2 regions of the Kribbella sp. NPDC049227 genome follow, and region 2 is predicted to be linked to the other one. Evidence: riboswitches for the same ligand, from Rfam matches in the RefSeq annotation. Region 2 holds a riboswitch; the other holds the start of a gene.
What was found. A riboswitch is a leader RNA that binds a small molecule or an ion and turns the genes downstream of it on or off. The one in region 2 is predicted to bind thiamine pyrophosphate.
Positions count from the first base shown of each region.

Region 1: linked by a shared signal. The riboswitch ahead of thiS (sulfur carrier protein ThiS) and the one ahead of thiC (phosphomethylpyrimidine synthase ThiC) in region 2 are both predicted to bind thiamine pyrophosphate.

Region 1 is NZ_JBICST010000009.1:27,229-34,457, forward strand. Features, by position in the region: gene ACGFH6_RS36630 (DUF5937 family protein) at 40-996, opposite strand; gene ACGFH6_RS36635 (MFS transporter) at 1,072-2,265, shown strand; gene ACGFH6_RS36640 (YceI family protein) at 2,311-2,823, shown strand; TPP riboswitch at 2,859-2,975, shown strand; gene thiS (sulfur carrier protein ThiS) at 2,966-3,172, shown strand; gene ACGFH6_RS36650 (thiazole synthase) at 3,174-3,950, shown strand; gene ACGFH6_RS36655 (DUF6807 family protein) at 3,947-5,827, opposite strand; gene ACGFH6_RS36660 (hypothetical protein) at 5,947-6,978, shown strand; gene ACGFH6_RS36665 (RidA family protein) at 7,008-7,229, shown strand, end outside.
Region 2 is NZ_JBICST010000008.1:111,398-118,626, forward strand. Features, by position in the region: gene ACGFH6_RS33675 (anion permease) at 1-550, shown strand, start outside; gene ACGFH6_RS33680 (hypothetical protein) at 564-797, shown strand; gene ACGFH6_RS33685 (hypothetical protein) at 800-1,324, opposite strand; gene ACGFH6_RS33690 (lysophospholipid acyltransferase family protein) at 1,469-2,215, opposite strand; TPP riboswitch at 2,267-2,399, shown strand; gene thiC (phosphomethylpyrimidine synthase ThiC) at 2,390-4,009, shown strand; gene ACGFH6_RS33700 (transposase) at 4,256-4,813, shown strand; gene ACGFH6_RS33705 (hypothetical protein) at 4,810-5,364, shown strand; gene ACGFH6_RS33710 (RDD family protein) at 5,368-5,988, opposite strand; gene ACGFH6_RS33715 (RDD family protein) at 6,071-6,772, opposite strand; gene ACGFH6_RS33720 (DUF2752 domain-containing protein) at 6,878-7,229, shown strand, end outside.

The DNA.
Region 1 (7,229 bases), on a different contig from region 2:
GCCAGCCGGCACACAACCCGCCATCCAGCCGCGCTCCGGTCAGTCGGGCTCGGTGCCCGTGAGGAGCGCGGCTAGTTGGGTGGGTTTGTAGAGGACCTGTTTGCCGGTGCGTTGGGGTTCTACCAGGCCGGTACGGCGGAGGAGTTGGAGCTGCTGGCTGACGGCGGAGGGGGTGACCTTGAGTTCGGCGGCGACGTCGGTGGTGGTGCGGGGGTGGGTGAGGAGTTCGAGGATGCGGGCTCGGGCGGTGCCGATGAGTTGGGCCAGGTCGCGCCGTGACGGTGGGTCGACGACGGACCAGAGGTTGGCCTGGCCGCGGGGCGGGTAGCCGAGGAGCGGTTCGGCGCCGATGTCGAACGGGATGACGGCGTGCGGGCCGAAGAGGGTCGGCTGGAGTACGAGGCCGCGGCCGGCGACGCTCTCGGTCCGGCTGGGGTCGCTCACGCGGTCGACCCGGAGCAGGCCGTCGCGGTAGCTGATGGCCGGCCCGAGTTCGTTCAGCATCGCGCCCGTTCCTCGCTGGGTGACGACATGGCCGCGGTAGCTGATGTCGGCGGACAGGAGCGTACGCATCCGGTTCCAGTACGGCGCGATCACCGTCTGCCAGTACTCGCGCAGCGCATCAACCACCTTCGCCACCCCATCCGGTCCGGCCAGCGCAGCGGGAAGCTCACCGTTCACCGCGATCAACTGCCGCTCGAACGTCTCCAGGTCGACCGCGCCGATGACGTCGAGCTCTTCCTTGATCTGCGTCAGAGGCGAGGTCGGACGCGGCGTGAGGAAGTCCGGGCTCCCCATCCTGTGGTTGACCAGCCAGCGCAGCACGTCCCAGTCGAGCGTTTCGAGCAACGGCTGGACCGCCCGCACCCACGGCAACTGCAGCGGGAACCGGCCGGGGTCCTGCAGCGCCCGCAGCGACAGCACGGTCTCGGCCGCCGGTGAGATCGCGAACCGGACGTCCTCGAGGTCCCGCGAGGTCAGCTCATAGGTGAGCACGTCTGTCCCCTTAGTTGATGTAGCCCGATCCTAAATCGTTCTCAGGTCGCCGTGATGCCCGGCAACAGTCGGGGCATGAGTACCGAGGTTGCCGTCGACGCACGACCGCGTACGACGTTGCTCGGCGTACTGGCCGTGTGTTCGGCTGTCGGCGTCGGGACTGTCTACTTCCCGCAGGCGCTGCTGCCATCCGTCGCGGCGTCGCTGCACGTACCGCTGTCGGACGCGGCGCTGGTCGTGACCGCGCCGCAGGCCGGGTACGCCGTTGGCATCCTGACCGTCGTACCGCTGGGTGACACCGGGGCGCAGCGACGGCTGCTGACCATCTTGTTCGCCGGTGTCGCGGTCTTTGCGCTCGCAGCCGCGGCGGCACCGTCGTTGCCGGTCCTGGTGATCGCGTCGTTCCTGATGGGCTGTGCGACGGTGGCATCGCCGGTCATCGGTCCGTACGTCGCGGGAATGACCGGGTCGCGGCGATTGGGCAGCATCAACAGCATCCTGCTCAGCGTGGGCATCCCCGGGATGATCCTGTCGCGCGCGATCGCCGGGTTCCTGGGCGAGGAGTACTCCTGGCGGTACGCCTACCTGGGTGCCGCCGTACTGGCGCTGGTGTGCGCCGCGGTCGCGTGGACCCGGCTGCCCGTGCCGGTGTACGTCGAGCCGGCGGAGTTCCCGCAGTACCTGCGCCGGCCCTTCGACCAACTGAGATTGCGCAGCGGGCTGCGTCGATCGGCGTTCTACCAGGCCTGCACGTTCGCGGGCTTCACCGGCACCTGGGCGACCCTGGTCCTCGTCCTGCAGGATTCGTTCGGCCTCGGAGCCGGCGCGCTCGGCTGGATCAGTCTGGTCGCGATCGCCACCATGGCCGTCGTCCCGTGGACCGGTCGCATCGTCGATCGCCGTACGCCGGACGCCGTGACGGCCTGGATCCTGGTCGGAACAGTTCTCGCCGCCGCACTCATGCTGGGTGCGTACGCCGGTGGTGCGCTGGGACTCACGCTCCTCGTGGCCGGCGTACTCGTCCTCGATGTGTCGATGCAGTCGGGGATGGTCGCGAACGTCACCCGGATGTACCAACTCGACCCCGGCCGGCGCAGCGCGATGAACACGGCGTACATGGTCTGCGCCTACTCCGCCGGCAGCCTCGGCTCCTGGACCGCCGTACGCCTCTACCACGCCCTCGGCTGGTGGGCGGTCCCGGCCTTCGTCGCCGCACTCGCAAGCCTCGCCCTTCTCCGCCTGGTCCTGAAGCCTGGTCCTGAAGCCTGACAGTTCGGATGGCGGTCTCGTCGTACCTGTATGACTACGACGACGATGTTGAGGGAATTGACCGGGGACTACGCGGTGGATGCGGCGCGGTCGAGGTTGGGGTTCACGGCGCGGCATACGGTCGGGCCCCGGGTTCCTGGGCAGTTCGAGGTGTTCAGTGGGGTACTTCGCCTGGATGGGGAGGATCCGGGGCGGTCCACGGCGGATCTGACGATTCAGGCGGACAGCATCCAGACCGGCGACCGGCGGCGGGATGCCGCGTTGCGTGAGCATTTCCTCGACGCGGAGACGTTTCCGTCGATCAAGTTCAGGTCCACGAAGGTGAGCCGGACGGGTGTGACGACGTTCACGGTGACGGGGAATCTCACGATCCGTGGCGCCACCCGGCCGGTCGTCGTACCGCTGGAGCTGACCGGCACCGACGACGGCGTCGCCTTCACCGGATCCCTTCCACTGCTGCGCAAACGCTGGTCGGTCAACTGGAACGCGGCCACCAACCTCATGGTCGCCCAGAAACTGGACCTCCACCTCGACCTGAGGGCGACCCGCATCTCCTGACCCTGGGTTGTCTCGATCGCCTTTGGTGGTTAGTGTCGAACTGCCGCGGGAGCTCGCACCGGAGCGGGCTGAGAGGGCGACTGTGTACGGCGTCGCCGACCGCTGAACCTGAATCGGGTAATTCCGGCGTAGGGAGGAAGCGATGCAGGAATCCGTCTGGGTGAACGGTACAGAGACCACGGTCGCACCGGGGAAGTCCGTTGCCGACCTGATCCAGGAGTACTCCGACCGCACCACCGGGATCGCGGTCGCGGTCAACCAGACCGTGCTCACGCGCAGCGAGTGGGCCGGTACCACGCTCAAGCCGGGCGACCGGGTCGAGATCGTCAGCGCGGTCCAGGGAGGCTGACATGGACGACCCACTGGAGCTCGGCGGGCGGGCGTACACCTCGCGTCTCATCATGGGCACGGGCGGTTCGGCCAACCTGGAAGTGATGGAGGAGGCATTGCTTGCCTCCGGCACCCAACTGACCACGGTCGCGATGCGCCGGCTCGGCACCGGCCACGAGGGCTCGGTCCTCGACGTACTGGCGAAGCACGGTATCGAGGTGCTGCCGAACACGGCCGGCTGCCACACCGCCGCGGAGGCGGTGCTCACGGCGCGGATGGCCCGGGAGGCCTTGCGGACCGACCTGATCAAGGTCGAGGTCGTTGCCGACGACCACTTGCTGATGCCGGACCCGGTCGAGTTGCTGGATGCCGTGGACACCTTGGTGGCCGACGGTTTCATCGTGCTCCCGTACACGAACGACGACCCGATCCTCGCCCGCCGCCTCGAGCAGGCGGGATGTGCGGCGGTGATGCCGTTGGCGGCACCCATCGGTTCCGCGCTCGGGATCCGCAACCCACACAACCTCGCGCTGATCGCCGAGGCCGCGAACGTCCCGGTGATCGTCGACGCCGGAATCGGTACGGCGAGCGACGCGGCGCTGGCCATGGAGCTCGGGTGTGACGCGGTCATGCTCGCCACCCCGGTCACGCGCGCGGAGAAGCCTGCCCTGATGGCGGGCGCGATGCGCGACGCGGTCGCCGCCGGCCGCGCCGCCCGCCTGGCCGGCCGGGTCCCGCGCCGCTGGCACTCCGCCCTCGCATCCTCCCCAGTGACGGGTATCGCGTCCCTCTCCTAGAGCAGGCGTCCCATCAGGGTGCGTGCTTGGGACAGGTCCACCGGGTGGTCGAGGAGCAGTGCACTCAGGGAGAACGAGACCGCCTGCTCTGGCTGCAGGTCCAGGGGACCGTCCCAGGCCAGGGCAGGACCGGCACCGACGTAATCCTTGGAGCGGAGGAACCACGGGCGAACGTCACCGGGCTGGAACAGAAGCAGTGTGGTGAACGCGTCGGCGCGTTGCTGGATGAAGGCCAGCCAGCGGCTGGTCGATCCGTAGGCGGCGTCGGTCCCCTCGCCGGAATCGCTGAGGACGGTTGTGGTTTCGACCGTTGGAAGACGCCAGAAGATGCCGCCGTACCCGGCGCCGGCGCGGCCGGTGGTGGCCGGGCTGTCGATGCGGACCGGGCCGTAGCGGGCGGTGAAGACGCTCTCCCAGTCGAGCCGCCAGCCGCCCTCGGCCAGTGCTCCGCGGAGGAGCCTGCGCTCCGCGAGTTGCGGGCGGCCCTGTTCGTCGTACCAGGTGACCTCGTCGGTCAGGGCGTTGCCGTCGACGGCGACGCCGCGGCTGCGTTGCTGACCGTGGTTCGGGAGCAGCGTCGGTCCGCGGTCCGGGAGGAAGGTTCGTCCGCCCCAGTGCGACGTACCGTTGACTCCGGCAACGGCCAGCGAGACGCCGTAGTGGTGCCGGTGATCGACCGGGCTGACCTCGGTGAGCGGGTGACCGCCGAGCGTCCGCACGGGGTGCAGGTACGGCCGAGGCGAATGCACCTGCGGCATTCGCCGCCCGAACTCGTAGTGCGCGAGCGGCACGGAATCACCGCCGAGCACGAACCTGTCCCCTTGCTGCTGCCACCCGACCCTCTCACCCGGAGCGTCCCCGGTCAGCTGCGTTGCCTGCGGCACCGGCCCCGTGCTCGCCCGCACCGCCAGCCGAAGGTCCGGTACGCCGTCCACCTCGGCATCCACACCGGAGATCGCGGCGTACAACCGACGCCAGGCCAGCTCCCCCAGCTCCTGCTGCGGGACCCGCACCGTCGTCAGCGAAGGGACGGCGAACCGCGACAACCCGATGTCGTCCATCCCGGCGACCGACACATCGGCCGGTACGGCGACGCCCACTTCGTTGAGCCGGGCAAGCAACCCGAACGCGACCAGATCGTTGAACGCGACAACGGCCGTCGCGCGCGACTCCAGCACCCGCTCGACCGCGGCGTACCCGTCCTCGATCGACCAGCCGCAGTCCAGCCGGACGATCTCGAGATCCGGGATCTCCCGCTGCGCGATGTCCAGCGACCGCAGCCGGGCCTGGTTGGACGAACTGGCCGGCGGACCGGCCAGGAACGCGAGCCGGCGGTGCCCGAGACCGACCAGGTGGTTCACCACGATCCGCACCGCGCGGCCGTAGTCGACCGCGACGCTGGCGACCTCCGCCGGGCCTGGCCGGTTGACCAGGATCACCGGCTGGACCTGCGGCAGCAGTTCGAGCAGGCTCTCCTCGTCGAGGCGCGGCGACACCATGATCAACGCGTCGCAGCGTCGACGCGCCGCCAGGGCGATCCCCGCCTCGGCGGCCGGGTCCTCGTCGGTCTCGGCGACCAGCACCCGGTAGCCGGCCGCGGCCGAGGCGTTCGTGATGCCGCGCAGGACCTGCTGGAACAGCGGGTTGGCCAGATCGGGGACGACCAGCGCGACCATGTCGGTGCGACCGAGCGACAGGCTGCGGGCCAGATCGCTGGGCCGGTAGTTCAACCGGTCGGCGGCGGCGCGAACGCGTTCGGCGATGTCCGGAGCGACGGTCAGGCGCCCGTTCATCACCCGCGAGACGGTCGCCCGGGACACCTCCGCCGCCCGCGCGACATCGGCGATCGTGATCGAGTCCTTCGGTGTCCTGCCCATGCGCCGTCTTCCGTTCGTGCCCGCCCGGTTGGGAAACCGCCTTCCGAAGCCTATTCGAGCCTCGGCCACTGTGTTACCTTCTCAGGAAAGAAACCGGTTTCTCAACCCTGTGAGGTGGCGTGAGACCCAGCGCACTGGGCGGGTACGACGACTGGCCGGACTTCGTCCGGGACACCCTGCCACTGACCGGGGACGAACTGACCACCAAGGTCGCCGGACTGCTCGGCGTACCGGAGCCCGGCGCCGCGCCTGCCGTGCGGACCGTGGACGAGTGGCAGACCGATGGCGTCCACACCCGTGAACTCGAGTGGACCACGCCGTTCGGGCCGCCGACGCGTGCGTGGTTGCTCCGGCCGGCCGGGCGAGCGCCGCGGGCGGGCCTGCTCGGTCTGCACTGCCATGCCGGGGTGAAGTCGATCGGTGCCGAGCGGCTGGTCGACGTACCGCGGCCCAGCCGGGTCGCGGTCAGGGTCCGCGAGGACCTGTACGAGGGCCAGGCCGCCGCCGGTGTGCTCGCCCGCGCGGGCTTCGTGGTGCTGTGTCACGACACCTTCGCCTGGGGTTCCCGCCGCTTCGAGCTGCCGGCCGAGGACGACGAGTCGTACGACGTCGCCGCGTCCGTGCACGAGCACACGGTGGCGAAGGCGGCCGGGATTCTCGGTACGTCGCTGGCCGGCATGGTCGCGTACGACGACCTGACCGCGCTCAGTGTGTTGCGCGGAATCGACGGCGTGGAAAAGGTCGGCGTCTTCGGCCTGTCCGGCGGTGGTGGCCGCGCCGCGATCCTCACCGCTCTCGATCCCGGCATCGAGGCGTCGGCCGTGGTCTGCATGATGACCACCTTCGCCGGGCTCATTCCGTCGTACGTCGACGTCCACTCGTGGCTGTTCTCGACGCCCGGCCTGGCCCGGCACCTCGATCACCCGACCCTCGCCGCCGGCCGCGCCCGCCACCAGCAACTCGTCGTGTACGCCGAGGACGACGAACTGTTCAGCCCGGCCGGCATGCACGACGCCGACCGCGAACTCACCGAACACTTCCACTACGGCCCCGGCAGCTACGAAGGCGTCTGGCTCCCCGGCCGGCACCGGTTCGACGCCGGGATGCAGCGAATCGTCGGCGACTTCCTCACCAAGGCGTTGTATACCTGAGTGCGGACGACCCGACTCTGGAGGAACCCTTGAGCAAGCTCTCACACCCACAACCGGAAGGTGTTGCCCCGGGCAACGGTTACAGCCATGTCGTGACCGGGCCCGGACAGTGGGTCGCGATCGCGGGGCAGGTCGCGCTGGACGGAGACGGCGCGTTCGTCGGCGTCGGCGACCCGGCTGCCCAGGCGCGGCAGGTGTTCGCGAACCTGGACGCGTGCCTGAAGGCCGCCGGCGCCACCTTCGCCGACGTG
Region 2 (7,229 bases):
CGTCATCACGCTGGTCCTGATCACCTCGGGCAGTCTCGCGCAGGGGTCGGCCCCGCCGACCTGGGTGATCTTCGCGGCAGGCCTCGCGATCGCCCTGGGCACGTACTTCGGTGGCTGGCGGATCATCCGGACGATGGGCAAGGGCCTGACCGAGATCGAGTCGCCGCAGGGCTTCACCGCCGAGACCAGCTCGACCGCGGTCCTGCTGACCTCGTCGCACCTGGGCTTCCCACTGTCCACAACCCAGGTCTGCTCCGGCAGCATCCTCGGCGCCGGCCTCGGCAAGCGGCTCGCGCAGGTGCGCTGGTCAGTCGCCGGGCGGATGGCGATGGCCTGGCTGTTCACGCTGCCCTCCGCCGCGATCATCGGCGCCATGGCCGGCCGGGTGGCCGACACCGGCAACGCCGGCGTCGTCATCGTCGCGACCCTCGCGATCGTGGCCGGCGGTGGACTCTATGTGGCGGCGCGGCGCAGGCCGGTGACGGCGGAGAACGTCAACGAGTACCCGGGCAGCACGGCGCCCGCCCCGACCACGGCCACGGCGGCCTGAGAGGAGTACGGCGATGCACATGGACTGGAGTGCCCTCGGTGAGGTGGCCCTGGTCAGCCTGATCTTCGGGGTCGGGGTGGCGGTCGTGTTCGCGCTCGGAGTGGCGGCGATGGCGCGGCGGGCGGTGGCGATCGACGAGAAGAAGCCGCCGTCCATCATCGACACCTCGGTGGCCGGACTCTGCTTCGCCGCGTGCCTGGCGGCCGTGCTCTACGGGCTGTACCTGATCATCCCGCAGTTCCACTGACGTCAGCGGTTCCAGCGCCGTACCGACTTGGCAACGTCCTTGGAGCGGATCGAGCCGAGGTTGTACTCCCACGCGGCGGCCAGCCGGTCGCCAAGCAGCGCCGCGTCCAGGTAGGTCTGCGGGCGGACCGCGACGGCCCAGGTCGCCGCGGCCGCGTGACCCTGCTGGTAGAGCAGGTGGTTCACGGTCGCCTCGATCCGGCTCTGGCCGTCGCCGGTGAGCCCGTTGGCCGACCACTCCTGCAGGATCGTGGTGTCGTCGGCCGTCATCCGGGCCAGGTAGGTGAGCGGACCACGCCAGTACCCCCGGCTGCCGATGCTGTCCAGGCTCTCCAGCGGGAACCAGCCGTTCTGGCAGCGCCTGCCGTTCACAGCGGACTCGACCTCGCGGGCGCGGTCCGCCGGCAGGTCCTGGACGGCCCAGTCGACGAAGTAGACGCCGGCGTCCGGGATGTGCTCCGCGACATGCGGTGCCACCGCGAGCATCCCCGGTTCGAAGAGATGCAGCTCTTCCGGTGAATCGAACACAACCTTCCCCGCCTACCCGAGTACCGCCGCCGACCGGCCGGCGTCACAGGGACCCCCCAGGTTTCCTGCACTGTCAACAAGAGCCTTTCGTACCCTCGGGGTCACCCGGGGGTCAAGGTCTTGTCCGCGTTACTGACGGTGTGCTTACTTGCGGCGGGCCGCCCGCCGGGCGAGCTCCTCCTGGTCCAGGCGTTCCGCTTCCGCGGGTGACGGGGCACCACCGCCGTACGACGCGGGCAGCCACCAGGCGCCGGCCGGCTGCTCGGGGTAGTCGCGGATGGTCCGATCGAGCATCCCGGCCATCGTCGTGCGCAGGTGCGCGGTCGCCTCGGCCGCGTCGTCGTCGGTGTCGACCGTGATCGGCTCGCCGACGGTGATCGCGATCGCGCGGTGCCGGGAGAAGTCGCGCGGATGGTCCTTCGTCAGCATCCGCTGCGTCCCCCACAGGATCAGCGGGATGACCGGTACGCCGGCCTCCGCGGCCATCCGGACCGTGCCGGACTTGAACTCCTTCAGCTCGAACGACCGGCTGATCGTTGCCTCGGGGAACACCCCGACGATCTCGCCGTCGTTCAGGTAGCGGATCGCCTCCCGGTACGACGCCGTACCCGCCGACCGGTCCACCGGGATGTGGTGCATGCCGCGCATCAACGGGCCGGAGTACCGGTTGCGGAACAGCACGTCCTTGGCCATGAAGCGAACCAGCCGCTTGCTCGGCACCGCACCGAACCCGCCCAGGATGAAGTCGACATAGCTGATGTGATTCAGCGCGATCACCGCGCCACCGGTCCGCGGCACGTTCTCCGTCCCGGTCATCCGGATCTTCAGGTCCAGCACCTTGAACGCGGTCTTCGCGAAGCCGATCACGGGCGGGTACACGAGGTCTCGCATCCCCCGACGCTACCGGCCCGGTCAAGACGACGGGTTAGAGTAACCGTGACAATTGGAGATCGCGGGAGCTCGCACCGTAGCGGGCTGAGAGGGCGGCTGGCAGGAGAACGACACCTGTCCGGCGCCGCCGACCGCCGAACCTGTCCGGGTAATTCCGGCGTAGGGAGCAGCACAGTGACTGTCAGCACGATTCGGCCCACTGTCACCACCGGCCCCATTTCGGGCTCGGAGAAGATTTATCGCGGCGAGCTGGAGGTTCCGGCCCGCCGCGTCCACCTCACCAACGGCGAACACTTCGACCTGTACGACACGTCCGGTCCGTACACGGACGCGTCGGCGCGGATCGACGTACAAGCCGGTCTGCCCGCGCTTCGGCGGGACTGGATCGCCGGGCGCGCGCCGCTGACCCAGTTGGCGCATGCGCGAGCCGGCACCATCACCGAGGAGATGGAGTACGTCGCCCTGCGGGAGGGCATGGACCCGGAGTTCGTCCGGTCCGAGGTCGCGCGCGGCCGGGCCGTGATCCCGGCGAACCGGCGGCACCCGGAGAGCGAGCCGATGATCATCGGGAAGAAGTTCCTGGTGAAGGTGAACGCGAACATCGGCAACTCGGCGGTGACCAGTTCGGTCGAGGAGGAAGTGGAGAAGCTGGTCTGGGCCACCCGGTGGGGCGCGGACACGGTGATGGACCTGTCCACCGGCAAGAACATCCACGAGACGCGGGAGTGGATCCTGCGCAACTCGCCGGTGCCGATCGGGACCGTGCCGCTGTACCAGGCGCTGGAGAAGGTGAAGGGCGATCCGGCCGACTTGTCGTGGGAGGTGTACCGCGACACGGTGATCGAGCAGTGCGAGCAGGGCGTCGACTACATGACCGTGCACGCGGGCGTCCTGCTGCGGTACGTCCCGCTGACCGCGCGGCGGGTCACCGGGATCGTGTCGCGAGGCGGGTCGATCATGGCCGCCTGGTGCCTCGCGCATCACCAGGAGTCCTTCCTGTACACGCATTTCGCCGAGCTGTGCGACATCCTGCGCGAGTACGACGTCACGTTCTCACTCGGCGACGGTCTCCGACCGGGATGTATCGCGGATGCCAACGACGCGGCCCAGTTCGCCGAGCTGCGGACCCTGGGCGAGCTGACGAAGATCGCCTGGGAGCACGACGTCCAGGTGATGATCGAGGGTCCGGGGCACGTGCCGATGGACAAGATCGCCGAGAACGTCCGGCTCGAGGAGGAGCTGTGCGGCGAGGCGCCGTTCTACACATTGGGGCCGTTGGCAACTGATGTGGCTCCGGCGTACGACCACATCACCAGCGCGATCGGCGCGGCCCAGATCGGCTGGCTGGGTACGGCGATGCTTTGCTACGTCACGCCCAAGGAACACCTCGGCCTGCCGGATCGCGACGACGTGAAGACCGGCGTGATCACGTACAAGATCGCTGCCCACGCGGCGGATCTGGCCAAGGGACACCCGGGGGCGCAGGCCTGGGACGACACGTTGTCGAAGGCAAGGTTCGAGTTCCGCTGGGAGGACCAGTTCAACCTCTCGCTGGATCCTGACACCGCGCGGTCCTTCCACGACGAGACCCTGCCGGCCGAGCCTGCCAAGACCGCGCACTTCTGCTCGATGTGCGGCCCGAAGTTCTGCTCGATGCGGATCACCGCCGACATCCGCGCGTACGCCGAGGAACGCGGCCTGACCTCCACCGAGGCGATCGAGGCCGGCTTCGCCGAGATGTCGGAGACCTTCAAGGCCCACGACAAGAAGCTGTACCTGCCGCTCGCCGAGTGAGCGTCCTGTTTCCCGCTGACTCTCGGTGAGATCCGGGGGGCGAGTCGAGATGCCTCGGCCCCCGGATCCAGCGGAGAATTAGGGGACCGGCGGTTCTGCGAGGCGATCACGAGGAGTGATCGGATGAACCGATTCAGGTTTTTTCCTTCACTCTACGTGAATAAGACTGTAGCCTTAACAGCGTCGGGAAGGAGGTGCAGCACAGTGGTCTTCGTTCTCACGGTAGATCAGCGGGGCAGCCGAAGCATGACCGATCTCGTACCCGAGCTACTGAACATCCTGAACCGCCGGCCGCGGCGGACCGGATTGCTCCGCAAGTTCGAGCGGACGGCCGGCGACGAGGTGCAGGGCGTGCTGTCCGAAGCGCGCGCCACGATCGACGTGATCGTCCAGCTGCTGCGCGCCGACACCTGGTACATCGGGCTCGGAGTCGGTGCGGTCGCACAGCCTCTGCCGCGCAGTACGCGGGCTGGCAGCGGGGACGCGTTCGTGTTCGCGCGGGAGGCGGTGAACCGGGCCAAGTCGAGCCCGCACCACGTCAACGTGGTCGGCTCCGACGCGCACTGTGCCGAGCAGGTCGAGACGGTGCTGTGGCTGATGGCTTCGGTGCTGCGGCGGCGGAGCGACCGCGGGTGGGCTGTCGCCGACCTGCTGGCCGAAGGGCTCACCCGGCGCGAGATCGGCGTGAAGCTCGGCATCAGTCAGTCCGCGGTGACACAGCGGGCCCAGGCAGCCGGATTCGCCGAGGAACAACGTGGACGAGTGCTGGCGGCCGAGCTACTCGACGCCGGAGCCACCGCGTGACGGCACTCATCCTGTCGTTCACGGCCGTCGGCCTGATCCTCGCCGTGCTGGCGTGGGTCCCCAAGGCCGGGTCGACTCTCGAGATCGTGCTCAGTGGCGTGATGCTTGCCTGCCTGATCACCGTCGGCGTCCTGCTGCTGGCCGGTGACGGTGTCGAGGGCTGGCGCGAGCGCTGGTGGAACGTGCTGCTCCTGCTGGCCGGCGGGCTGGCGGTGACCGGTGGCGGCCCACTGACGACCTCTGTGCTGGCTCTCGTCGACCGGGGCAACACGAGAGCGCAGTCGACGCAGAAGGCCGGTGAGGTGCTGCGCGGCGGCGCTCTGATCGGTTCGCTCGAGCGCCTGGCCATCTACGCGGCGCTGGTGGCCGGCTGGCCCGAGGGACTGGCGATCGTGCTGGCCATCAAGGGCCTGGCTCGCTATCCGGAGCTGCGCAGTCCCGACCAGCCGGCTTCGGTCACGCCCCAGGCGGTCGCCGAGCGGTTCATCATCGGCACGTTCACCAGTGTGCTGTGGGCAGTGACCTGCGCCGGCTTCCTGCTGTCGCGCTGACCCTCAGTCCCTGACGACGTACGTCGACATGACCTTGTCGTGCCAGGTCTGCTTCTGGTCGTCCCACAGCGGCCACAGCAGGTTCAGGAAGCAGGCGTTGTTGAACAGCCCGCTGAGGAACTCGCGCAGGAACGACTTGCCGGCGCCCACCGGCTGGAAGTACACGGAGTCGACCAGCCGCAGGTTCAGCGCGCTCTTGCCGACGCTGCGCCCGGTCCTGCCCTGGCGGAAGACCCGGTTCCACAGGGTCAGGCCGATGCTCGCGGCGATGCCGAGCACGAAGAGGATGATCGCGTAGGCCTGCGGGCCGTCATCGGGATAGGTGTTGTTCTCGCGGGTCGCGATGTTCGCGATGAGTACGCCGTACCCGATCAGGATCGGCACGGAGCTGATCAGGGAGTCGATGAGGAAGGCGCCGGCCCGCGGGCCCCACTCGGCCAGCGGGACCTGGGGTCCGTAGCCGTAGCCGTACTGCGGCTGCCCGTACGGCGGCGGCATCTGCCCATACGCGTAGGGCGGTTGACCGTACTGCTGCTGACCGTACGGGCTGTAGCCCTGCTGCTGGTGACCACCCTGGTAGGGCCGGCCGTCCTGCCCGTACGGCGGTGGCGTCGGTGTACTCACCGCGGCATCGTATTGCCCCGCGCCGGGAACGCCGAACGCCGCGGCCTGAACAGGCCACGGCGTCCGGACGAATGCTGAAACGTCAGAGCTTGATGACGTACGTGTTGTTGATCTTGTCCGCGAACGTCTGCCGCTTCTCGTCCCACAGCGGCCACAGGTAGCCGATGTAGCAGGCCATGCCGTCCAGGATGTGGGTGAGCTGGCGCAGGAACGCCTTGCCCGGACCGACCGGCTGGCCGCTCATCCCGTCGATCAGCTTGAGACCCAGCGCCGACTTGCCGAGGGTCTGCCCGGTGGTGCCCTGGCGGAACACGATGTTCCAGATCCCCAGGCCGATGCCGACCAGGTAGAACAGCAGCGCCAGGATGGCCATCGCCGAGTTGTTGCCGCTCGCAAGCGCCGCGCCGATGCCGTACGGCACGCCGATGATCAGGACGTCGACCAGCCAGCCGCCGACCCGGTTCGGCCAGGCCGCCAGGTTGCTGGGTACGCCGTACGCGCCCGGCTGACCGTACTGCTGCGGGTAGCCCGGCTGACCGCCGTACTGCGGGTAACCCGGCTGCTGCCCGTACTGCTGAGGCTGCTGACCATACTGGCCGGGCTGCTGACCGTACTGCCCGGGCTGTTGCCCGTAGCCCGGCTGCTGGCCGCCATAGCTGGGCTGCTGCTGCCCGTACTGGCCCGGCTGCTGCCCGGGCTGCCCGTACTGGCCTGGCTGGCCGTACTGACCCGGCTGCTGGGAGTCCTGCGGGCCGTAACCCGGCGGTGGCGTCGGATTGCTCACGACGATCCCTTCTAGTGAATACAGATGAGGAGTGAGTTGCAGGCTAACGGTCCGACGGCTCAGCTCCGGCTACGGATCCCACGAGATGAGAGTTACCGTTGTCCGGTGAGTCTTTCGCTGAGCGTCGTACTCCGGCCGACCGGTCCGGTCCGCCCGCTGGACCGTCGAGCGCTCGGCGCGGCGGCCGTCGGAGTCGGCGGGTTCGCCCTCGCGGCCGTGTACCAGTTGTCCGGCCAGCGGATCGGCATACCCTGCATCCTGCACGCGACCACGGGCCTGAACTGCCCGTTCTGCGGCGCGACCCGGATGGCGGCCGCCTTGCTGCGTGGGGATCTGGACGCGGCCTGGCACTTCAACCCGGTGGTGCTGGTGATCGGCCCGCTCATCGGTGTTGCCATCGGCTACCAAATGCTTGCCTGGGCACTCGAATCCCTGCGGCTGATCCGCCTGCCCCGGC